3 regions of the Fusibacter sp. QWL-12 genome follow, and region 3 is predicted to be linked to each of the others. Evidence: riboswitches for the same ligand, from Rfam matches in the RefSeq annotation. Region 3 holds a riboswitch; each other region holds the start of a gene.
What was found. A riboswitch is a leader RNA that binds a small molecule or an ion and turns the genes downstream of it on or off. The one in region 3 is predicted to bind S-adenosylmethionine.
Positions count from the first base shown of each region.

Region 1: it holds a riboswitch for S-adenosylmethionine, as region 3 does, so the genes downstream of both, AC4PID_RS02535 (aspartate kinase) here and AC4PID_RS14110 (O-acetylhomoserine aminocarboxypropyltransferase/cysteine synthase family protein) in region 3, are expected to answer to the same signal.
Region 2: it holds a riboswitch for S-adenosylmethionine, as region 3 does, so the genes downstream of both, AC4PID_RS05360 (methionine ABC transporter ATP-binding protein) here and AC4PID_RS14110 (O-acetylhomoserine aminocarboxypropyltransferase/cysteine synthase family protein) in region 3, are expected to answer to the same signal.

Region 1 covers NZ_CM178745.1:427,447-435,668, forward strand. Annotated here, with positions in the region: gene AC4PID_RS02510 (MATE family efflux transporter) at 1-148, opposite strand, end outside; gene AC4PID_RS02515 (PspC domain-containing protein) at 321-575, opposite strand; gene AC4PID_RS02520 (homocysteine S-methyltransferase family protein) at 682-3,156, opposite strand; gene AC4PID_RS02525 (vitamin B12 dependent-methionine synthase activation domain-containing protein) at 3,149-3,865, opposite strand; gene metF (methylenetetrahydrofolate reductase [NAD(P)H]) at 3,895-4,764, opposite strand; gene AC4PID_RS02535 (aspartate kinase) at 4,793-6,001, opposite strand; SAM riboswitch class I at 6,086-6,195, opposite strand; gene AC4PID_RS02540 (ABC transporter ATP-binding protein) at 6,324-8,201, opposite strand.
Region 2 covers NZ_CM178745.1:1,020,965-1,029,186, reverse strand. Annotated here, with positions in the region: gene AC4PID_RS05370 (MetQ/NlpA family ABC transporter substrate-binding protein) at 1-389, opposite strand, end outside; gene AC4PID_RS05365 (methionine ABC transporter permease) at 458-1,108, opposite strand; gene AC4PID_RS05360 (methionine ABC transporter ATP-binding protein) at 1,108-2,097, opposite strand; SAM riboswitch class I at 2,148-2,244, opposite strand; SAM riboswitch class I at 2,326-2,426, opposite strand; gene AC4PID_RS05355 (FUSC family protein) at 2,563-3,057, opposite strand; gene abc-f (ribosomal protection-like ABC-F family protein) at 3,187-4,689, opposite strand; gene AC4PID_RS05345 (hypothetical protein) at 5,003-6,511, opposite strand; gene AC4PID_RS05340 (HD domain-containing protein) at 6,508-7,134, opposite strand; gene AC4PID_RS05335 (calcium-translocating P-type ATPase, SERCA-type) at 7,282-8,222, shown strand, end outside.
Region 3 covers NZ_CM178745.1:2,943,217-2,951,438, reverse strand. Annotated here, with positions in the region: gene AC4PID_RS14135 (copper-transporting P-type ATPase) at 1-365, opposite strand, end outside; gene AC4PID_RS14130 (methyl-accepting chemotaxis protein) at 704-2,410, opposite strand; gene AC4PID_RS14125 (CC/Se motif family (seleno)protein) at 2,586-2,885, shown strand; gene AC4PID_RS14120 (hypothetical protein) at 2,998-3,255, shown strand; gene AC4PID_RS14115 (homoserine O-succinyltransferase) at 3,338-4,249, opposite strand; gene AC4PID_RS14110 (O-acetylhomoserine aminocarboxypropyltransferase/cysteine synthase family protein) at 4,297-5,601, opposite strand; SAM riboswitch class I at 5,756-5,853, opposite strand; gene AC4PID_RS14105 (hypothetical protein) at 6,032-6,958, shown strand; gene AC4PID_RS14100 (DEAD/DEAH box helicase) at 6,943-8,052, opposite strand; gene ppk2 (polyphosphate kinase 2) at 8,169-8,222, opposite strand, start outside.

The DNA.
Region 1 (8,222 bases), 1.4 Mb from region 3:
CAGCTACCGCTTCGGCGCTGATCATCCCAACAAAAATCATATCCACTACATTAAATAACATTTGCGAAAAAAATCCAAACATCGTTGGTAAAGCCATATAAATTAAATTGCCGTAAATTGAGCCCTGCGTTAAGTCTCTCTGCCTCATGTCCCCTCCAAATATATGTCTGTGAGTCTCTTTAATCATTATAGCTGAATACACAAAAGAACACACTCAAAGAGTTAGGTTAACTCATTGTGTGTGTTCTGTTTGATTGCTTTTATTTGATTACTTCTGTAGATTGATTCCATTTAGTTATCTATCAGGGATTCTGCTTTAACTAGTAACGCTCGCTATCGTCGTAACGATCATCCTCTTCTTCATCTACCTCTTGGAAATCAACTGCGTCTGGATCATACTTTGGTAAAATAATAGCCATGATGATATAGACAAGAATTGGTGAACCAACTCCGAAGAATATAGCAAGTAACCAGATCAAGCGAATTAGGGTTACATCTATATTGAAATAATGTGCTAAACCAGCACAAACACCTGATACCTTAGCTTCTTTTTCATATTTACATAATTTTTTCATGTGACGCCTCCTCGTAAACGAATATTGTCTCTATAGTCACATAATATAGAAATTCACTTTAAGTTTCAAGTGTTCTAGCGGATTCTAAACACATTCTAATCATTTCCTAACCTAGGATTCGCTCTGCAATTCTCACCACTTCGGTGGCATCCTTGGCAAAGAAATCCGCTCCAATCTGCTCAGCAATCTCTTCTGATAGAACAGCGCCTCCGACGACCACCGTTACCTCTAGCTCTGAAGCTCTTATAAGTGCTATGGTCTCTCGCATAGAAGCAACCGTTGTCGTCATCAATGCACTGAGGCCAACGACCTTGATTGCGTTCTGCTTACAGGCTTCAACAATTTTCTCAGGAGCGACGTCTCTGCCTAAATCGAAAACTTCATAGCCGTAATTTTCGAGAACAACTTTTACAATGTTCTTACCGATATCGTGGATGTCATGCTTAACGGTGGCTAGGACGATTTTACCTTTATTAATGCCCTTTTCTCCACTTTCAGCAAGTGCGAGCTTTAATACTTCAAAAGCTGCTTGAACGACTTCTGCCGACTGAATGAGCTGTGGTAGATAAATCTGTCCTTTTTCATATCGTTTCCCCACATCATCAAGTGCTGTTATAATAATTTCATCCACTATTTTAACTGCTGGCATCAGTGTGAGTAATTTTCGAGTTAAGTCTGCAGCAACTGTTGTCTGACCTTTTTTGATCGCATCTATGAGTTGATCTTTAGGTGTTTCTAAAGGTGTCGCTGAACCTTTCGAATCCAACGTTTGCGTTGCACCTTGTATGATCTGTGCATCTTTAGAGGCCAAGATCAATTGTGGTGAGGTTTCACCATAAGCTTCAATATAACGCTTAGAGCCGACATCTTTATTAGCGAGAACTTCAAAGGTTTTAATCGCTGCAATCATAGGTGCATGCGCAGGATTCATAATCGGTGCATCAAGTCCATAAGCCAGTGCCATCGTGAGGAAGGACTGATTTAGAAGCTCTCTTGCAGGTAAGCCAAATGAAACATTGCTCACACCTAATACCGTACAAACACCAAGCTCCTGCTTCACTCTTCTTACGGTTTCAAGTGTCGCAACCACCTCTGCTTGTTGTGCGCTTGCGGTTAAGGTTAAGCAATCAATCAACACATTATGTCTAGGGATACCGTAAGCTTCAGCTCTCTCAACTATTTTTTTTGCAATTTCAAATCGCTCAAAAGAGCTTGCTGGAATGCCATTTTCATCTAGCGTTAATCCAAGCACACAAGCACCATATTTTTTTACAATAGGTAAGACCGAGTTTAAGACTTCTTCTTTACCATTAACTGAGTTGATAAGTGGCTTTCCGTTGTAATATCTCACACCTGCTTCCAGCGTTGTGGCACTAGCAGAGTCAATCTGCAAAGGTACATCTACAAATCCTTGTAGCTTTAAGACCGCTTTTTTCATCAAGTCAGCTTCGTCGATCTCTGGAATCCCGATATTGACATCTAAAATATTTGCGCCTTGTTCAACCTGTAAGATGCCCTCTTTAACGATGTAATCAAACTCCAAATTTCGAATGGCTTCTTTTAATCTTTTCTTTCCAGTAGGGTTGATGCGCTCACCGATGATGACGATATTTTCACCAATGGTGATACTTTTACTCGCCGATGAGACTCTTGTTTTGTAAACCAAATTATTCGGTAAAGGTAGATTACCAGCCTCATGCCACTGATCAACAACTTTGCGAATTTTCTCTATGTGCATAGCGCCTGAACCACAACAGCCACCTACACCTGAAACACCAATTTCTAAAAGCTTGTATAACTGCTCAGCATATTGATCGAAATCCGTTTTATAGACTGCGATTTGCGCAATTATCTCTGGTATACCTGCATTAGGCTGAACGATAAGGGGCAAGTTAGTCTCGTTCTTTAACTTTTCAACCAACGGCAGCATTTCAGATATGCCAAAAGAGCAGTTAAAACCAATTGCGCTGAGCCCAAGATCCCCTAAAGTTACAGCCATACTTTCAACATCGGTTCCAAAGAACGTTCTTCCCGTCGTTTCAAAACTCATAGTGGCTACAATAGGTAGTTCAGGCACTTCACCAAGTGCAAGCACTGCACATCTCAGTTCATAAAGATCAGTAAAGGTTTCTAAAATGGCGAGATCACACCCTAAAGACCAACCTTCAACCGCAATATTTTTAAACGCTTTAAAAGCCGTTTCGTAATCTAGTTTTCCTAGTGGATAAAGCAGTTCCCCTAAAGGACCGATATCCAGTGCTACCTTGATGACTCTGTCGCTACCACTCTCTTCTCTAAACGCTTTAATCGCTTGATCTGCACACGATTTTGCAGCAGCTAAATAGGTTTTATAGTTGTCGTACCTAATTGGATTAACGCCAAAAGTATTGATGGTAATCACTTCAGCCCCTGCCATAAGGTGATTTTTATGAACATCAATCACCCAACTTGGGTTTTGAACCGATTGAAGCTCAGAGCCTTCGCCGAGTTTCATCCCTTTTTCAATTAAAGCCGAACCCATTGCACCGTCAAAAACACGTGCTTTTTCTCTCAACCAATTATTAAAGCTAATCTTAGACATTCGTCCTCCTATAAGCGCATTTTATTAATTTACAATCCTGACAGTTCGTACCACAAGTACGAATTTCAGACTGAAAAGGTCTATGAGAAAGACCAATGATGAAAGTGATTGATTTTTCAGGTAGCATCTGATATTGCTCAGTTAAATACACACCAATTCGTTTTCTCATCTCAAGTAAATTCGATATACTTTCTTGTGCCGTTAAAGCCAAATCGCCATACCCAGGGCTAAATCGCTGTGAGATATAAAGTGATTCAGTATCAAGTTCACTTAAAAGTTCGTTTTGAAGATAATCTGCATAGGCGTCTGCTATTACAGAAGCACAGGCATTAAGAACGATCCCTTCAGAAGGCTTGATCAACATCTTTTTCTCTATCCGCTTTGAAATTTCAGAACCTAATGTGAGTGCACCTAATACAACCTCATGTGCACCCTCCAAAAAATGAAACAAATCATTTGAGTGGATCAAACTGACACATTGATCCGTTTGATCTAAAAGCTCGATAACGCCTTCATGTACTTTTAACTTAAACCGTCTCGTAATATTTTTTGGTGAAATCACATTAAAACTCTCGCTCAACTGACTGTCAATTAAAGCATGAATCTGATCATTCACTTCCTCTGAAATGAATTGATTCACTTGACCATTGCCACCCTTTAAATATCTCAATATTTCATTTTTTGAGACATAAGACTCTAAAAACTGCATACTAACTCCTTACCTTAAATGCTAACGCTTTATCTTAAAGTCGTTAATATTCCTGATAGATTATCTAAAATGCGCTTCGCTACATACGGTTTATTCATAACATATAGGTGAATACCATCCACCCCAGAACTAAGCAAATCAACGATTTGTTCGCAAGCATACATGATGCCAGCGTCTTGAAGGGCAGCAGGTTTATCCTCGTAGCAATTCAGAATTTTTTTAAACTTTTCAGGTAAATGAGCGCCGCTGATAGCAACCATTCTCTCAATTTGCTTTTTATTCAGTACTGGCATGATCCCCACGGTTATAGGAATATTGATATCAAGACTTCTCACCTCATCCTTAAACTCATAAAATTTCTCGTTGTCGAAAAACATCTGCGTCACCAGGAAGTCCACGCCTTGATCCACCTTTTGCTTCAAATGAATTAGATCTGTTGTTTTACTTCTTGATTCCACATGACTTTCAGGATAACAGGCTGCCCCAACGCCAAACGCACCATTTTGTTTGATAAAATGGACTAAGTCTCCAGCGTACTTGAAGTCTCTTACGATTGGATTTTCAGGTAAATCGCCTCTTAAAGCCAGTACATTTTCAATTTGATTTTCCTCAAAGACAGACAAGATTCGCTTAATGTCTTCTTTGGTTGCCCCAACACTCGTTAGATGCGCGAGTGCTTCTATGCCATATTCTTTTTTAATTCTCGATGCGAGTTCAAGTGTATCGTTGTTTCTCTCGCTGCCCGCTGCGCCATAAGTGACACTTATGTAGTCAGGCTTTAGTAATGCGAGAGCATCTATCGTCTGCAGCACCGTTTGAAAATCGCCATCTCTTTTAGGAGGAAAAATCTCAAATGAAATCGCTGGTTTGCCGCTTGTAAATAGGTTATCAATTTTCATAAAGCCTGCCTTTCTATCTTAACGTATTTTAAAGTTCAAATTCATTGTGAATCGCAAGTACTGCCTTTGAATAATCCTCTTGTGGGATGACACATGTGATATTGATATCTGATGTAGATACCATATCAATGGCTACACCATTTTCTGCCAGACATCCAAACACTCTTGAAGCGACACCTGGTGTAGACTTCATCCCAACGCCTATGATACATACTTTAGCAACCTGTTCGTTACCATACACGTCATCTGCTTTAAGCTCTTTACCAAGTCGTTTTGAAAGCGTCAAAGCGCGATCATATTCTTCTTGTGAAACTGTAAACGATATCGTAATGCCCTCTTTGTTGATGTAGTTTTGAGTGATAACGTCTACATTGATGTTGGCATCAGAAATCGTCTTAAAGATGTAAGCGATATTATTCGCTGTATTTTCAATATTTGCAATGGTAATTTTAGCATTATTTGTGGTATGTGCAACGCCACGCACTAGAACCTCTTCCATTTTTTCCTCCTCGTCGGTGACATATGTGCCTATGGTATCTGTAAATGATGAACGCAAGTGAATCGGGATATTGTTTTTAGCTGCTAGCTCAACACTTCTAAGGTGGAGCACCTTCGCGCCTGATCCCGCCATTTCAAGCATTTCATCAAAAGTAATATAGTCAATTTTATGTGCATTGGGGACGATTCTAGGATCAGCAGTATAAATCCCGTCAACGTCTGTATAAATTTCCACTTCGTCTGCATTAAGCGCTACGCCTATTGCTACAGCAGATGTATCGGAACCCCCTCTTCCAAGCGTGGTAATCTCAAGGTCTTTTGTAACGCCTTGAAAGCCTGCTATGATAACTACTTTACCTTCTGAAAGGGCACGATTGATCTTAGAAGTGTCTATTTCTTCTATTTTAGCTTTATTGTGATTTTTATCTGTATAAATGCCCACTTGAGCACTTGTAAACGATATTGCGTCTTCACCCAACGCCTTAATTGCCATTGCTAAAAGAGAGATGGAAATTTGTTCACCTGTCGCCAAGATCATATCGAGTTCTCTTCCTGAAGGCTTGTCCGTGATTTCTTTTGCTCGGTTCACAAGTTGATCGGTCATGCCTGCTGGAGCAGAGACGACTACGACGACATCATGACCCTTTCGTTTGGTTCCAACCACCTTTTCTGCTACGTTTTTAACACACTCTGAATTTGCCATGGATGTACCACCATATTTTTGTACAATGATGCTCACGAAAATCCTCCTTTCGTCGATTTAATCTGAAAATTAAAAAAGTCGCTTTCACATTGAAAGCGACAGAATTAAAGTGTTTCCACTCTCTTATCTCTCATTTCTTTGCGAAATGCAGGAATTGGCACCACGCATCGAATGGGATGCAGGTTGCTGGGCGTCGTCGAGCCTGGTCTCTCGGCCTCTCTGGATAAGGGGATATACAGTTGTCTTGCGAACGAATCCGCATGATGATGTGAAAAATATTAATTAATAGTGATATTAACACAATTCATCAGCGCATTCAAGAGTAATTATTCATTTAATTTGTATTTTTTCTCGCACATTACGCCGTCATTAGCCCCTCTTTTTTACCATTGGGGTTCTTTTCAGGTGTAACGTGTTGTTTGTTTAAGATCGCTTGCTCGCCCTCTTCGATAAACTGATTCGAATAAAGCTCATAGTAGTGACCTTTTCTAGCCATCAACTCATGATGATTTCCTTTTTCAATAATCTGTCCTTTTTCGATTACCAAAATAAGATCTGCATTTCGAATGGTTGAAAGTCTATGTGCTACGATAAAGCTGGTTCTGTTCTCAAGTACTTTATCAATGGCATGTTGAATTTTAGATTCTGTTTCAGTATCGATGGAAGAAGTTGCTTCATCTAAGAAGAACAATCTCGGCTTTGAGATAATCGCTCTAGCAAATGAAATGAGTTGTTTTTCACCTGTAGATAACATACCACCACCTTCACCAACCTCAGTATCATAACCTTTTTCAAGCTTTGAGATAAAATCATGTGCGTTAACTGTTTTTGCAGCTTCTATAATTTCTGCCTCAGTTGCATCCAATTTACCATATCGAATATTTTCTTTTATGGTACCGCTGAATAAGTGTGGTGATTGGAGTACGTACCCGATGTTGGCATGCAACCAGTTTTGTGATCGTTCTTTATAATCGACACCATCGATCAAAATTTTACCACCTGTTGGCTCGTAGAAACGACATGCAAGATTGACAATTGTACTCTTTCCAGAGCCTGTTTCTCCTACCAAAGCAACCGTTTGACCTTTTTTTACCTCGAGGTTGAAATCCTTTAGGATATACTCTCCTTCTTTGTAATAGAAGTCGATGTGTTCAAAAGTAACGTCGCCATGAATGGCTTCCCAATTTTCTTTTTTCTGGTGATAATGATCCCCATACTTGTTGAGAACCGATTCACTTTCTACGATTTCTTCTTTTTCGTTAATCAGTGACATAACGCGCTCTGCAGCTGCTTGTGCACTAATCATTTCAGTGTAAATTCTCGCAAGCTCAAGCACTGGATCAAAGAACATTCTCGCATAGGTGATGAACAATACCAGCTTACCATAGGTTATCAAACTACCAGCAAGGTAGATGCTACCGAAGTAAAGGGTTAACGCCATACCTATAGCAGATATAAAGAGTGCCAATGGCAGGTAACCTGCTGAAAGTACGCCTGCTCTTACAGAAGTATTCTTCATATCAAATGTAACTTCTCCAAATTCTTCGCGGTTAAGCTCTTCGCGAACTAATGTTTTTGTCGTTCTTGCACCGACGATACCGTCATTAAACAACCCAGTGATCTTCGAGTTGATCTTTCTTACATTTCTAAAGGAAACTAACATTTTCTTTTCGAAGAAAACGCTGATGACCGCTAATAATGGTACTGTAACCAATGTAACAAGTGCCAATTTCCAGTTAGAAACCAACATGACGATGGCAATACCAAACATCATGGTGAGTCCCCACACGAGGTCAACCACACCCCATGCAATGGTTTCAGAAATTTTCGAAGCATCTGATGTCGTTCTAGCGATCATCCAACCGATCGCATTTTTGTCATAATAGCTAAAGGATAGTTTTTGTAATTTTTCGAAGCTATCCTTACGCATCTTGTAAAGCAATCCCATTTCTATCTTCCCTGCTCTTCTAATGAACAGAAAGACGATCAATGCAAGTCCAATAGCAAGTAGGCCATAGAAAACGCCTACCATACCAAGCCCATCAAGGTTTCTTGGTTCAACAAAATGATCGATTGCATATTGTGTTAACAGCGGAAATGTGATGTCTATTGATGCGAGTCCGATCATGAAAAAACAGAGAATTAGAAAATCCCTTTTAAAGTTTTTAAAGTAGAGGATTAACTCTTTCCATATTGTTTTATCATATTTGAGTTTCATTTCTTTTTGATTTTCCACTTGAATCCTCCTACGATTTAG
Region 2 (8,222 bases), 1.9 Mb from region 3:
GTTGCACCTTGACCAATTGTATCTACCGAATCAAAAACATTTGAATATAAGCCAAGTGGCTCTACATGTACTGAACCAGCGCTAACAAGCTCGATATTGTGTTCTTTTGCAAATGAATCCATGTAAGGAACGTGTTGGAAGAAGTTTGCATCGATTTCACCTTCACTAAGTGCAAGGTTAGGAGTCACATAATCTGTAAACTCAACGATTTCGAGTGTAATACCTTCTGCTTCAAGTGCAGGTTTGATGTGCTCTAAAATTTCTGAGTGAGGAACTGGTGTTGCACCTATTTTTAGGACGCTTGTCGCTTCTTCTTTTTTCGCACAGCCTGTAAGTACAAGGGCTGCAATTAAACCTATCGTTAAAACCAAAGTTGTTATTTTTTTCATTTGATGCCTCCAAATTAGATTATTTATATTTGTTGTTTATTATTTTGATCAACCTTATTCAAGATTTTCTATTTTCTTCTGTGAACCAGTAGGCGATTTGCCAACCAGTTACCTAGTGATTGCAATAATTGAACCATGATAACCAATATAATGATCGTTGCAATCATGACGTCTGTTTGAAAGCGGTGATAACCATAGCGGATTGCGAGGTCACCGATACCACCACCACCGACAGCACCTGCCATAGCAGAATAGCCAATAAGGTTGATGATGGTAATCGTCGTACCTAGAATGAGGGCAGGCAATGCCTCTGGCAGCATTACTTTTGTAATGATTTCCCATTGGTTTGCACCCATAGCGGTTGCTGCTTCTATGACGCCACCGTCAACTTCATAGAGTGAAGTTTCTACGATTCTGGCAAAGAAGGGGATGGCAGCGACCACAAGCGGTACGATGGCCGCATTGGTTCCGATAGAGGTTCCGACGATCAAACGCGTAAATGGGATGATAAAAATCATCAATATGATAAAGGGCATCGATCGCATCATGTTAACGACGTAAGATAAAATGCGATTGAGCAGTGGTCTTTCTAATATATGACCTTTAGAAGTAATCACAAGAACGATGCCAAGCGGTAAGCCAAACAAAATTGTAAATGAAGTTGCCACAAACACCATATAGAGTGTTTCTAGACTGGCCTTTAAAAGTAACTGAGTCATTAGAGCACCTCCACTACAACATGTTGGTCTTCAAAATAGGCGATGACACGACCCATTTCATCTTCAGACGGTGTTAGAACTTCGATTAATAATTTTCCAACTACTTGTCTCTGTATGGATTCGATATTCCCCGACAAGATGTTTACGTCATATGGAAATTGTCTAATGAATCCAGAAATAATTGGCGCGTTTGCACTGCCATTTGAAAAGGTTAGGTGTAATCTGGTTCCTTTTTGAGTTAAAAATTCAGGTGCTTCTAGCTCACCTAAAAAATGACGAGTTTGAGGTGTTGGAACGGTCGAAAAGAGTTCTGCAGTAACGCCTTTTTCGATTATTTTACCTGCCTCAAGAATTGCGACTTTATTGCATATCGCTTTAATGACTTCCATCTCATGTGTGATGACCACTAACGTGATGCCAAGTTCATAGCTGAGCGTTTTTAATAAGGACAGTATTTGCTTGGTGGTCTTTGGATCAAGTGCTGAGGTTGCTTCATCGCATAATAGAATTTCTGGTTCCGTCGCAAGAGCTCTTGCAATACCGACTCTTTGCTTTTGACCACCACTTAGATTACTTGGATAAACATTGGCTTTATCTGTTAGTTCAACTTTTTCAAGTAGTGAGGTAACTTTTTCTTTAATGATCGCTTCGCTGTATTTTTGAAGTCTCAATGGAAACGCGATGTTATCATAAACGGTTTTGCTGCTTAAAAGGTTGAAGTTCTGAAAGATCATGCCGATATTCTGTCTTGATTTTCTAAGTTCTTTTTCAGATAGAGCTGTAATATCAACACCTGAAATTACAACGCGCCCTGATGAGGGTTCCTCAATGCGATTGATGCATCTAATCAGTGATGATTTACCTGCACCACTTAAACCGATGATTCCGTAAATGTCACCTTTTTCAATTTCTAGATCAATACCGTCAAGCGCTTTAACGATTTGACCATTTTTTGAATATACTTTTGTTAATTCTGAGATTTGAATCATTAAAAAACTCCTTCTGCATAGAACATGCAAAAGGAGCTTAAAAACATCCTCTCACATCTTCCAGTTACTCTGACGGAATTAGCACCATGTCATAAGACTGGTTGCTGGGTTTCACAGGGCCGTTCCCTCCACCTCTCTGGATATGAGCTCATATTAAATTTTCGCGAAAACTGCAATTAAAAAGCCTCTTTTCACACAAGAAAAGAGGCCATGATAAACATTTGCTCTCTCTCATCTGTGGATTTCTCCCAGGAATTAGCACCACTACCTTATGAATGGTTGGTTGCCGGGCATCATCGGGCCAGTCCCTCCGCCGCTCTGGATAAGAGTTAAATTGTAATTGCTATGAAATGGATTATAGACAATCTGATACATACTGTCAACACATTTAATTTTATTTAACAATTAAAAGTTTATTCTGAAAATTCACACATTTCGAGTGGCTATTTAGAATTGTTAATTGTGTTACTCTTTTGAATTGACCTTATCCATTGGAAATACAAAATAATTGATAAGGCCACTTATAATCAAACCGATGAATGTATCCAGTGTACGATAGAAAGCATATGATACTTGGTTACCACTGGATGTGCCAAGTCCGATCGCTAGAAACACAATGATTGCGATTTTAATCGTACCTTGCCACTTAAATAAATTGCAGACATAGATGACGATGACAATTCCAAGTCCTATCGTAATCGGATTCATGGGAAGTAAAAGTGAAAATGTTAGTGCAATAAGTGCGCCTAAAACAGTCCCCAATAGTCGATCGCGAATGACGGAAAAGGTTGCTGTCATCGTCGATTCCATAGCAAATACGGCTGCAATAGCTGCAAAAAACGGGTTTGTCAGCTGAAAGCGATCTGCTACAAAAAGGGTAATCATTACTGCGATTCCAGTTTTTATACTGCGTGGACCAATACCATGTCTTGTGAGTTTGTTGAGTGTGTTTTTGAGCATGATTGCCTCCAGTGAAGGGTGATGTGATTGAGTGAAAACTTATTTTACTTGATCGTGTTAAAATCATAATATCTTATCCGCAATTAAGTTGATAATGTCGCTATCTGATTATACCCAATTTAGCTCTAATTAGTCGAGTTCGATGATGTGTGTTGCGATGCGTTCAACAAAGTGCGTGTCATGCTCGATAAACAGCATCGTAGGTTCATAATTAAGTATCATATCTTCTAGTTGAACCCGTGAAAGGAGATCGACAAAGTTAAGAGGCTCATCCCAAATATAGAGATGTGCTCTTTGACAGATGCTAGCTGCGAGTAACACTTTTTTCTTTTGGCCTTCACTGAGGTGTTGTAACTCCTTATCGAATAAAACAGCAGAGAAATCTAATTTAGTTAACATACTGCGTAGAAGATGTAGCTCAATTTGGTTGGCCTCGGCATATGCTTTAAAGCTACCTTCAAGAAAGGACGTATCTTGTGAGACATAAGAGATAACTAAGTCCCTTGCTATTTTAATTCGTCCGCTAGTCATCAAATTTGAAACATCTTCTTCCAAAAGTGTTGGGTCATATTGTTTTAATACAGCTTTGAGTAGTGTTGATTTGCCTGATCCGTTTCTACCTGTAATGGTGTAGCGTTGCGTCGCTTCTATTTGAAAGCTGAGATCTTCAAGCACAAGCATTTCGCCATACGCTAGTGATTCTATATCAAAGGCGATATATGGCTGCGATAATGCCGGTTCTTGTATCAACTCCAGCGGCTCTGCAACCTCGAGATTCTTAAGCAATTTTTTCTTGTCCTCTAATGCTTTATCTCTTCGCTTTTCGATGACCTTCGCACGCTTCATCATTTTCGCCGCTTTGTGACCAACAAACCCGCGATCTGGAACATCAGAACCAAACTTACTCTTTTCAGTTTGATCCGACCAACCAGCAGTTCGTTTAGCGGCATCCCCCAACCGCTTGATATCCTTTAGAAGCTTTTCATTCTCAGCCACTTCAAACTGATCTTGATAGGCTTTATTTTGCAACCAAGTAGAGAAGTTGCCTTTTTGAATTTCTATATTTGTTTTATTGATCGATAAAATATGGTCGATGATTTCATCTAAAAACAAACGATCATGTGAGACGATGATAAACCCTTTTTTTCGTTTGAGATAGGCAGCAACCGTAGCTCTGGCATCCACATCGAGATGGTTGGTTGGCTCATCAATCAATAGAAAATTATTGGATTTTAGAAACAACACTGAAAGAAGTGCTTTTGACTGTTCCCCTTGACTTAACGTCTCAAATGGACGATCAAGCAAAGATTCGTCCAGACCGATGTAGCTAAATTCACGAAGGAGTGCCCATTCTTCTAAATCCGGATCGATTTGTGTTAAAAGCTCTCTCGTAAATAATGACGTATCCTTTACTTCGTAGGGGAAATAATCAAAATGAACTGAAGCACTGATCTGACCAGTAAAAGGCATTTCACCTAACAGTAGTTTTAGAAATGTGGTTTTACCTCTACCATTTCTACCTGTAAAGCCAAGTTTCCAGTCTGTATCCATTTGAAAGGATACATTTTCAAAAATTTTATCGTAGCTGCCCTCATAGGCAAAACTTAAATTTGTAACTTTTATTTGTGACATTGTGGTCCTCCTATTTGATTTGCAAGGTGTAATAGCGTTTAATTTTATGCAACAAAATAGGATGCAAGAAACCTCGCATCCTAATAAACACTTAGCAAAACAAATCCACCTTGGGAAAGGGGACTTCATGCATAAATCTATAATTTGAGCGGATGATAACGAACCTCTTGCAGCGTATGACAAAAAAACGGTATAAAACCGATTCTTGACACCTATTTAATTGCTTAGCAAGAAGTATGATTCATCTTTTCAACTCCAATCTTTTTTATAATTCTTTTAGATGGTAACACAAAATTTGTAAAAGCGTCAAGACTTATTCAGTAAAATTTAGAACCAAAGGTGTGTCGAAAAGTGCTTCCTTTGTCCAAAAATTATAATAAACCGTTACGGGTTTTATAACGATACTTTCAATGTCATTTTCATTAAGTACACCCTGATATTGATCATAGTAATAGTAATTAACACGATAAATTTTTTCGAACTCATTTTCCGAAACCAGTATGGCCTCATCGCTATAAGAGATTAACTCCTGTCTTTCAACATACATATTTGGACCAAGTTTATTGGACATTTTTGCGAAGAACGCGTTTGTTGGATAAGTGGAATTGTGAATGTACCAGTTAAACTCATAATCACTATCGTTGGGAAGACGATAGTTCACCTCGTAGTTGGGATACCCTGCTGCATCTTCGATCCATTGGGTACTAATTATTTCAAATTGATCAAGTAAGTTTGCATCGGTGATGACAAATCCAATGTCTTGAATCCCTAGGAGTTTAAATGACTTGATAGGAATCGGTTTGAAATCATCGGTGCTGAAATGATTAACGCTTAGAGCAATCGGTCCCTCCAGAATACGCCTTTTTTTTGAAGGATCACTATTAGAGCCCAACTTAAAATCATCTGTATAAAGGTGTCCGCCGTAGTTTTGAGTTTCGCCGTTGATTTCTATCAAAAAACCAATACTTCTGCTTTCGATTCTGTAGGGAAAATCAATTTCAGGTGACTGCTCTACATTAAACTTTAAGTTAAGCTCAGAATTGTTCTCTCTTTTAATGCCACTTACATATGACATTGAGAAATTCCCGGATGGAATCGAGAGCGTTGTGTTAGCGCCTTTTGCTTGAATTTCAACATCCTGATAAGAAGCGGTGGTAGTAGTAAAATCAAACTGACGACTAAACATTGGCCAACTGATGTAAAGTCCAAAGCAGCATATTAGAAGAAAGGGGATGATTTTGAGAATCACTCCAAAGTGTAATTTAGGTAGATCACTTTCATTTGATAAGTGCTCGATAGAGGTCAAAATCTTTTGAATGATCAACTTAAATATAATTGAAAGTGCGTGTGCCATAAGATAGAGCACGACAAGTGTTCCAAGTGAGTAGTCTGAATAAGTGATGACCAATAACCCTAAAATGAGTCCACTATAAAGGATTCTTCTAGCTTGCGACTGTACTTGTAGCAAATGGAATGAAAATGTAATCGGTAGCAAGGTGCCTAAGATTTTAAGTAGGCTCTTTAAGATTTCTACTATACCGAACTGATATTTAAAATAAGAGCTGTATTTGTATACATGAGATAAGAATTCTTGTAATTTAATTTGCGAAGTAAACTCTTTAAACGGTATGTATCGATTATAGTCGAGTAGACTATAAACTGGATAATTTGAAAATAACCAAATAACAATAAAAGTAATTAACGCACCAAAATAAAACTGATCAAGACGAGAGGGTCTTTTGGAAAGCACTTCATTACTTACATAAGATCTAACGCCAAATGCGATTAGTAAAAAGGCGATGATGCCTAGAGTTCCCATCATGTTTCGCTCCTTTCTATGCCAAGCTCATAGCGATAAGCGATTATAAAGTTAGTGTAGACTGCCAAGCGTTCTTCGTAGAGTTTTTTACCAGTAGCTGTTTGAAGCCATGGCACTCTGCTAGATAATTGAGCGTGATAAGTTTCGACTCTGTCTAGTATAGTTTTGTATGTGACTTCAGGTTCAGTGGCAGCTGCAATAGCATCCCAAGCGATACTCATTGCACCGACTTCGTCGAGAATGTCAGCATCCATTATAATCCTTGATTCAAGATTAAGCAGACTACTATCTTCCAACCGCTTATTATGCTTTTCTATTGCTTCAAGTACCATCGCTTTCTTTGGTTCTGGATAACCTTGACTGGTGAGGAAGACCTCAGCCATTTGTCTGCCCACCAACGCATGCTCGATCTGATCATCCCAGCCGATATCGTGTAAAAGTGCGGCGAATTGGATAACCTCTAAATTACCACCTTCAGCTGCTGCTAACCTTTCAGCCCAATTTACCACCCTCAAAGTATGTTCATATCTACTGCGAAATGGATACCGATTGGGGCGATTATTCTCCTCGATTCTTTGCTTTGCAAATTGTTTAACGTTTTCAAGAGTAAGTGCACCATTAGCCATATGTATTCACCTTTCTTTGCGTTTAATCATAACGCTCAATACATAAATTATAAGCCAGATGACATTATAAAAAAAGAAAAATTGGTAATCTTTGCATACACTTAGATAATATTGGTATAATGGTTATAGTGAGAAAGGAGCCTATCTATGCAAAATCAAAATAATTCGCCTCTAGAGGCACTCATTAAAAATTTAGAGTCTTCTACAGTCACTGGATTAACTGACGATCAAGCCATAAAAAAGCGTGAGACGTTTGGTTATAATCGATTAGAGGCTGGCAAACGTAGAACACTTATCAACATGATCCTAGATCAGTTTAAAGATTTTACAGTAATTATACTTATGATCGCTGCTGTCATATCCATATTTTTAAAGGAGATGATCGATGGGATCGTCATCTTGGGAATCGTGGTTTTAAACGCAGGCCTTGGTGCGTATCAGGAAAACAAGGCGAGTAATGCACTAGATGCGCTTAAGAAGATGGCTTCTCCCAAAACCAAAGTCATAAGAGGGGGAAAGCTCATCGAGATTGATTCACCGGAGTTGGTTCCAGGAGACTTAGTCAAACTAGATACAGGTGACTTTGTACCTGCTGATCTCAGATTAGTTGAGTCTGTTAACTTAAAAATAGATGAATCTGCATTAACTGGCGAATCCGTTCCAGTGGAAAAGGATTACCTAAGCACCGTCGATGAAAATGCACCTTTGGGAGATCAAACCAATGCCGCCTTTTCAGGTACCATCGTCACTTATGGTTATGGTAAAGGCATCGTCGTCAAGACGGGAATGTCCACACAAATCGGTCAAATAGCTAAAATGCTAAATGAAACTGAAGATGAAATGACACCGCTTCAAAAGAAACTGGCGCAGTTTGGCAAGATGCTAGGCATCGTCTGTTTAATAGTCAGTGTATTGATTATAGTTCTTGGCATCATAAGAAATGAACCGCTTTTAGAAGTGTTCTTAACGGCAGTATCCCTTGCTGTTGCAGCGATTCCAGAAGGACTTCCAGCGGTTGTTACGACCGTTTTAGCGCTAGGGATGCAAAGAATGGTTTCAAAGCATGCCATCATGAAACGATTGAGTGC
Region 3 (8,222 bases):
TTTTCACATCTTCCGTCACAATTCGACTCTCCACACAAGCAAACACTTGGATTTTTATAGCTTTGATGTTCAAGGTTTAATGGATCTAAATGTTCATGGTGTACATGGTGTTCGTGATGTTCGTGATGTTCGTGGTGTTCGTGGTGTTCTTGGTGTTCTTGGTGTTCGTGGTGTTCTTGGTGTTCTTGGTGTTCTTGGTGTTCTTGGTGTTTTTGGTGATCATGGTGTTCTTGTTCAATACCATGAATGTTCTTGTTATTAATATTAGAATCACTTAAGTCTTTTAAATGCATACCACAAATCGGACATTTACCAGGTTGATCATAAAATTTTCCTTTTTCACAATTCATTGGACATTGATACATGTAATCCTCCTTAATATGTTTTTGTTTTATATACCCATATTAAAATATTAGAGCCACATTTATTAATTATGTAACAACACAGGTTATTTTTTCAGCTATTGATCAGCATATTTCATGTCAAAATATCAAACAAATCCAAATATAATCAATAGCAATATTATATATAATATTGATGCCGTAGAACCACTATTGGCAAGTAATTAAAAATAACAAGAGGAGATTATATTATAAATATTGATCTCCTCTGTCCTTAATAAATTGAAAACAAATCACATGCGTACATTAATATTTTACAATTTATATAATAACTAAATTAAACTAAATTAAAGTTTAATTTATTAAAATTTAAATTTTTGAATACTGTTATAAATCTCTTCGGATAATCTCAATTGAGCATTAGACATTTCTAGCACACTGTTAAATGCGTCAGCTGCAGTTTCTAAATTGCTTAAAATCGACTCAGAATTCAAAGCTGAAATTTGTGTTGTGGTAGAAACTATTTCCAAAGAGTTACTCGTTTGTTCAATTGCATTTAATATAAACTGACTCCCAGTAGATATTTCTTTAGACATATTCATAATGAAATTTGAATCTTCTTGATATTTCATTGCTGTCTCTAAAAAATTTGTATAATCAACAAGCACACTTTCATTAATAAAATCTAATAGACCAGTAGAATTTTCAGTTAGATTTGAAAAGGCTGTTTTTACTTGTGTTATTACCTCTCTAATACTGGATACATTAACAGAAGATTGTTCGGCTAATTTTCTAATTTCGTCAGCAACGACAGCAAACCCTTTTCCCATTTCTCCAGCTCTAGCAGATTCAATAGCTGCATTTAAAGCTAATAAATTAGTTTGTGATGCAATTGCAGCAATTGAGTCAGCCATTATACCAATTTCTTCAACTACTTTTCCAATTTCAATAGCTTCTAAGATGACTTTTTTCTTATCTTCAAAAACTGCTTTGGACTGTATGATCGCTTTCTCACTATTCTCTTTAATCTTTTTTGCTCTCATCTGGATGTTTACAGATTCTTGATCACCTTCGCTAGCTTTATATGATAGATCATTTGTGTTCGCGTTTATTTCTTCAACAGTAGCATTTATTTCTTGCGTAGTTGCACTTAGTTCAACAGCACCGACTGAAATTCCTTTTGTGGCTTCCTTAATGCTGTTCAATTGTAAAAATAAGGAATTGTTAAGTTCTTTAGATGCTATACTCATGTTATTCATGTTTTCAGAAGTTGACATGAGCGTTTTAATCAACTCAATAGTATTCTCTCTTGCTTTATTTAATGCAAGAGAGAGTTTTCCGATTTCATCATTTGACTCGATTATAATTTCCTGACTTAAATCTCCAACACTAAATGTATTGGCAAATTTTAATATATGGCTTAATTGCTTTAAAATACTTTTAGAAATTAAGATACCTAAAATCAGTGATATTGTAATTCCCAAAAAAGAAAGCAATAAAGTAATTCCAACCGCTTGCTTATATATTTCTGCATTCTTTTGGCTTGCGTCCTCTGCTTCACCCATGTTCAAATCAATTAGCTTGTTAATACTTTCAAATGTAACGCCACGCGCCGCATTAGCTTTAATAATTAGTTCATCTATTTTGTTTGTATTATTTTGATTTATTGCACTTAATAACTCATCCCGAATCATCATGTAAGCCTCATGGTTAGATGAAAATTCTTTAATCAAAGTTCCTTCTTCATTTTGCATGGTCATTTTATCAAACTCATTAATTAGCATCATATTTTTCTCACTCAGATGGTCTATTTCATCTTTAAGAGTATTTGTAATAGTTGAATCGTGAATGCTAACAAGTGAAACTAAATCGCTATGAATTTGAAGAAAATTTTCTTTTATTTCACCTATTTCTCTAATATGCATCAAATTATCCTCATACATGACAATTGAATTTTGGTTGACTTCATTCAATTGGAATAGGTTCAAAAAACTCATAACAATCATTATAATCATTGATACAGCAGAAATAAGAATCAATTTATAGCTTATTTTTAATTTTCTTAACATAAAAGCCTCCGCATTATTTTCTTTACAAAGAATATAATATCATTATGACAGAATTATGACATGTCAACAATATTTATTGTTTTAATATGACTATATTTAATCAACAAAATAATTGGCATCGTTTTTGCATAATTTATAGTTAAGGTATCAATAAATAACAAAGGAGGAAATTAAAATGAATATCAACATTAACATTGAGGAGGCTGTAATCAATTATCTTCAAAAGAAAAAAAATGATAGTTTTGCAGTCAATATTACAACATCTGGCGGTGGCTGCTGTCCAACTTTTGAAATCGCTGAAATTGAATTAGGCAAACCAAAAGATATAAACACATATGATATTTATCAATCCAACGGTATTACCATATTTATGTCTAAAAAAGCGATTATTATATCTACATTAGCTTTTAGCCTACAAAAGAATATTTTTACAAACTCAATAATTGTATCTGGTCTTTCATTAAAAAGAAGATAGTTTAAATATAATTACTATATGCAACAGTAACTGTGTGAAATGACACAGTTGATTTAAGCTTTTATTGAAATACCAAATTATAAAATATTTATTATTAGAAGGAGTAACCAATATGGAAAATGACAATTCTAAGAATCTAGAAGTTAAAAAAAATCAAAGTGATTGCCACTCTTCTGAATCATCATCACACGGTAGTAACCACAGTAAGCACATGCTAATGATGTTATTATGTTGTTTAATCCCAATTGTACTTATTTTTTTACTCCCAGTTTTGGGGGTAACAGGTGGTGCGTATAGATGGTTATTGCTTCTAATGTGTCCACTAATGCATGTAGGAATGATGTTATTTTCTAAAGATCATCGCCGTTAATGATCTTTGTTTGTCCCTAAAAAAACACCATCTGATCAACTATATTGAATGATCAGATGGTGTTTTTAATTTAAATACTTAATTATTCAAGTTGTTCAAACGGTGTTTCCTGATACACATAATAGTTCAGCCAATTGGAAAACAGCAGATGTGCATGTGAACGCCATGAAACGCTGACCCCTTTCGCAGGCTGATTGTCTACAAAGTAGTACTTCGGTGCCGTAATCGGCAGTCCCTTATCTAAGTCTCTAAAGTATTCAAGCCCAAGTGTTTCCGCATCGTACTCAGAGTGACCAGTGGCGTACACTTCTCGTCCATCCTTCGATACGATCAAGCCGACACCAGACTCTTCAGAATACGCAATCACCTCAAGGTTTGAAACGCTTTCTATATCTGTGAGCTTCACCTCTGTGTGTCTGGACTGTGGGATGTTAAACGTATCATCAAAGCCCCTTAACAGTTTGACGTGTTTTTGCACACATTTGTGTTCAAAGACGCCAAAGCATTTGGCGTTCAGTGGATATTTAGGAATGCCGTAGTGCTTGTAAAGAGCAGCTTGTGCGCCCCAGCAGATATGGAAAGTGGCGAAGCCGTGGTGTCTTGACCAGTCTAAGATCTCCTCAAGCTCGTTCCAGTAGCTCACCTCTTCAAATGTGAGGTTCTCCACTGGTGCACCTGTGATGACAAGTCCATCAAAATTCAGATGCTTGACCTTTGAAAATGGGACGTAAAACCTTTTAAGATATTCTTTTGTCGTGTTTTGTGGCACGTGACCGTCAAGCTGAATCAAGACGATTTCAGTTTGAAGTGGCGAGTTACCCAAAACTCTAAGGAGCTGGGTTTCGGTCACTTCCTTCGTCGGCATAAGATTGAGTATGCCGATGCGAAGCGGTCTTATGTCCTGATGAATCGCACGAAACTCAGTCATGGTAAAGATATTTTCCGATGCTAACTGGACAGCAGCTGGTAGGTCGTTTGGGATAATAATTGGCATCTATTTGCTCCTTTCACTAAGCAGATCTATACTGACTTCGTTTCGGTTTATAATTGTGAGGCTTCAAGTGCCTGAGAAAGGTCAGCGATAAGATCATCGCCATTTTCTATACCGATAGAGATACGGATTAAATCTGGTGTGACGCCTGCCTTAAAGAGCTCTGCTTCGCCTAACTGTGAGTGCGTGGTACTCGCCGGGTGAATCACCAGTGATTTAGCATCGGCTACGTTTGCTAGTAACGAAAAGATTTCTAAAGCTTCAATGAATTTTTTTCCTGCCTCTGTGCCACCTTTTATACCGAAGGTAAAGATTGAGCCGCAGCCTTTTGGGAAGAATTTCGTCGCCAGATCAAAGTATGGCGAGCTTTCAAGTGCAGGGTATTTGACCCAGCTTACCGCTTCGTGATTTTCTAAAAACTTAGCGATTTTAGTAGCGTTTGATACGTGTCTCTCTACTCTTAGCGAAAGTGTCTCTAAGCCTTGTAAAAGCAAGAATGCATTAAATGGACTGAGGCAAGCACCTGTATCTCTGAGCAGTTGTACGCGTGCTTTCGTGATGTAGGCTGCTGCACCGACGTCCTGTGCATACCTGATACCATGGTAGCTTTCATCTGGCTCTGTTAATCCAGAGAATTTGCCCGAAGCTGCCCAATCAAAGTTGCCTGAATCGACGATGAGGCCACCGATAGAGTTACCATGGCCACCGATAAACTTCGTCGCAGAGTGAACTACGATATCTGCTCCGTGCTCAAAGGGTCTAAACAAATATGGGGTTGCAAAGGTGTTATCCACGATGAGCGGTATGCCATGTGTGTGTGCCACTTTTGCTAATTTCTCAATATTGAGGATGTTGATCTCCGGATTGCCGATTGCCTCTACTAAAATCGCTTTGGTTTTTTCAGTAATCGCTTTTTCAAATGCATCCACAGAGTTTGGATTTTCAGGATCAGGGGTTACGAAGTTCGTCTTAATCCCAAACTTAGGTAGCGTCACCTTCAATAAGTTGTAAGTACCGCCGTAAAGTGTCGTAGCCGCCACCACTTCATCGCCCACCTCAGCGATGTTTTGAATCGCATAGGAAATCGCTGCAGAGCCAGATGCTACTGCAAGTGCGCCGATACCGCCCTCTAAAAGCGCAATGCGTTTTTCAAGAACGTCTGTTGTCGGATTCATAATTCTCGTATAAATATTGCCTTCCGCCTTTAAAGCAAAAAGGTCTGCAGCATGCTGAACGTCGTTAAAGACGTATGAAGTGGTTTGATAAATTGGGACCGCTCTTGAACCAGTTGTAGGGTCTGCAACTTGACCACCATGTACTTGTAATGTCTCGAATCTCAAATGTTTTTCACTCATGTCTTTCTCCTTTTTTAAGCCTATCCTCGGCTGATCTAATATCAAACTAAAAGTCCTCAGACATAGCGTCTTTAGATTTTCCCACAAGCAAGATTGTGGCTAAATAAAAAAGACCTCTTTCCTAGAAAGAGGTCAAAACATGCGGATTCGTCCTCTCTCATCTCTCAGGTTTTTACCTGCAGGAATTAGCACCATGCTTTCGCTGGTTGCCGGGCATCATAGGGCCTGTCCCTCCGCCACTCTGGATAAGAGTATCTTGTTATTCGGTTTTTCCTATCTTAGCACCTACCGTTTTTCATGTCAATATTTTTTTATATTGGGTATCATAATAAAATCATACATAATATCCGTGCGTAAAAGATAGTAAGGTGAACAAAACCTTTATTATAAGCTACAAATAGAAATTGGGGAATGACAATAAGGAGGTCTTATGAAAGTACTTGCTTGGCTAAAAGAAGGAGATCCAGTCATTGAAACACTTACCAAACGGCATTTGGAAAACGAGCCTGTGCTATCTGAAACGCATGGGTATATTCAGCGTTATATCGATCTATACGACCCTTCAACTCGGCTCTGGGGAGGCGGTGTCTACGGTCCGAAATGGATCTCCACACACTATACCTTGATGGAACTAAAATACATGGCCATCGATCCTGATCATTCTTATTACCACGAGGGGCTCTCTCACGTCATCGATTATGAATGGGTGGCTGATGACCCACTTAAAGTGGACATGTGTATCATCGGCATGCTCGTCGGGCTTTCTGCATACGGTCACTCAAAAGACCCTCGACTGCTTGAAATGATCGACTTTATCATAGAGAATCAACAGCCTGACGGTGGATGGAACTGCCGCTATCACCCTAAAAGGGGTGGATCGAAAAAAAGTTCACTCCACACGACACTCTCAGTGCTTGAGGGCTTTGCAGAGGTGCTAAAAAATTGCTATCCCTACAAGCGTGACCGTATCGAAAAATGTCTACAGGACGGTGAAGCATTCATTCTTAAAAAGCGCTTTTTCCGCCGTGAAAGTACGGGCGAAGCCATCCATCCACGTTTTACCCAGTTTCACTATCCACCTCGCTGGTACTACGATATGCCTCGCGCATTAGAGTACTTTGTAGACATGAAAAGACCCTATTCTAGCATCATGGATGAGTCACTTGATCTCATCGAAAAAGCAATAGAAAAGGGCTATGTTTCAAAGGGAACACAATATTCTGGAAAGGTCCACTTTCCTCTTGAAGAAGGACGTGGAGGGCGTTTTAATACACTGAGAGCACTGAAGATATTAAGAGCCTATCGCCCCTTAAAATACCATGAAATTATCTGCTCAGAGTATCAGTTTCCCAAGTGAATCTGTTTGATTGACTGACCGATAAAGGCTTCAATTGCTTGGAGCCTTTTTTCATCCTTTCCAGTCAAGAAGGTATAGGCGACGCCTATCTGTCCAGCGCGCCCACTACGACCGATACGGTGGACGTAATTTTCAGGCTCATCGGGTAAATTATAATTAAACACATGGCTGACGCCCTCAATGTCAAGGCCTCTTGCAGCCACGTCTGTAGCAACCAAATAGCTAAGTTTATTATCTCTAAAAAGCTGCATCACCGCTTCACGTTTGGCTTGTGTTAGTCCGCCATGAAGGGCATCTACATCAAAACCATCCTGTAGCATCTCCTTAGTCAGCGTTTCCACGCCGATTCTTGAGCGACAGAAGATAACTGCTTTTTGCGGATAATTCTGTTTAAAAATCTGCTTAAAGTCATGGTATTTTCTACGGTTAGAGGTAAGTACCACGTATTGATCGATGGCATCCAGTGTGATTTGTTTTCTTGGAGCAGTCATCGCTACAGGATTATTCAAAGCTTTTTCTGCAAAGCGATCCACACTTTGAGATAGCGTCGCTGAAAAACAGAGCGTCTGTCTTTCAGGATTGGTTTGATCGATTATCGCGTAGAGCTCTTCTCTAAAACCAATTTGAAAGAGTTGATCGGCTTCATCTACAACTAACGTATCTAGGGTACTAAAATTCAGTTTTTCTCTTCTTAAGTAATCTAAAATACGACCGGGGGTACCGATTACCAGCTGTGCTTCACCGCCGTATTTGTGAAGCTGAGCCATGATATCTTGGCCACCATAAGCCGCTAGAAGTTTAACTGGGTAAGCCTGTGTTAACTGCTTTGCCACCGAAGCAATCTGCAAAGCCAATTCTCTCGTGGGTGCAATGACAAGGGCTTGTGTTCTCGAATCCTCAAGGTTAATCCTTTCAAAAATCGGCAGTAAAAATGCCAAGGTTTTCCCCGTACCCGTCTGAGCCTCACCTAACACATCTTTTCCCTTTAACACTTCAGGGATACACATGGCTTGTATCGGTGTTGGGTCGATAATGCCCATCTCTTCAAGGCGTGTCACTAGCATATATGAAAGTCCTAATTTATAAAATGACATAAGAATCTCCTACCATTCATTTGGCTCAGCATGAACAATCATTTGGCTCAACGTGAGCATTCATTTGGCTCTGAATGAGCCTTCATAAGTATGCTATGACTTGACCTAAAAGTCAATTAATCCTTTTTATGCTTTTTTGCATACTCGCTCGCATAGTCGGGGACAAACTT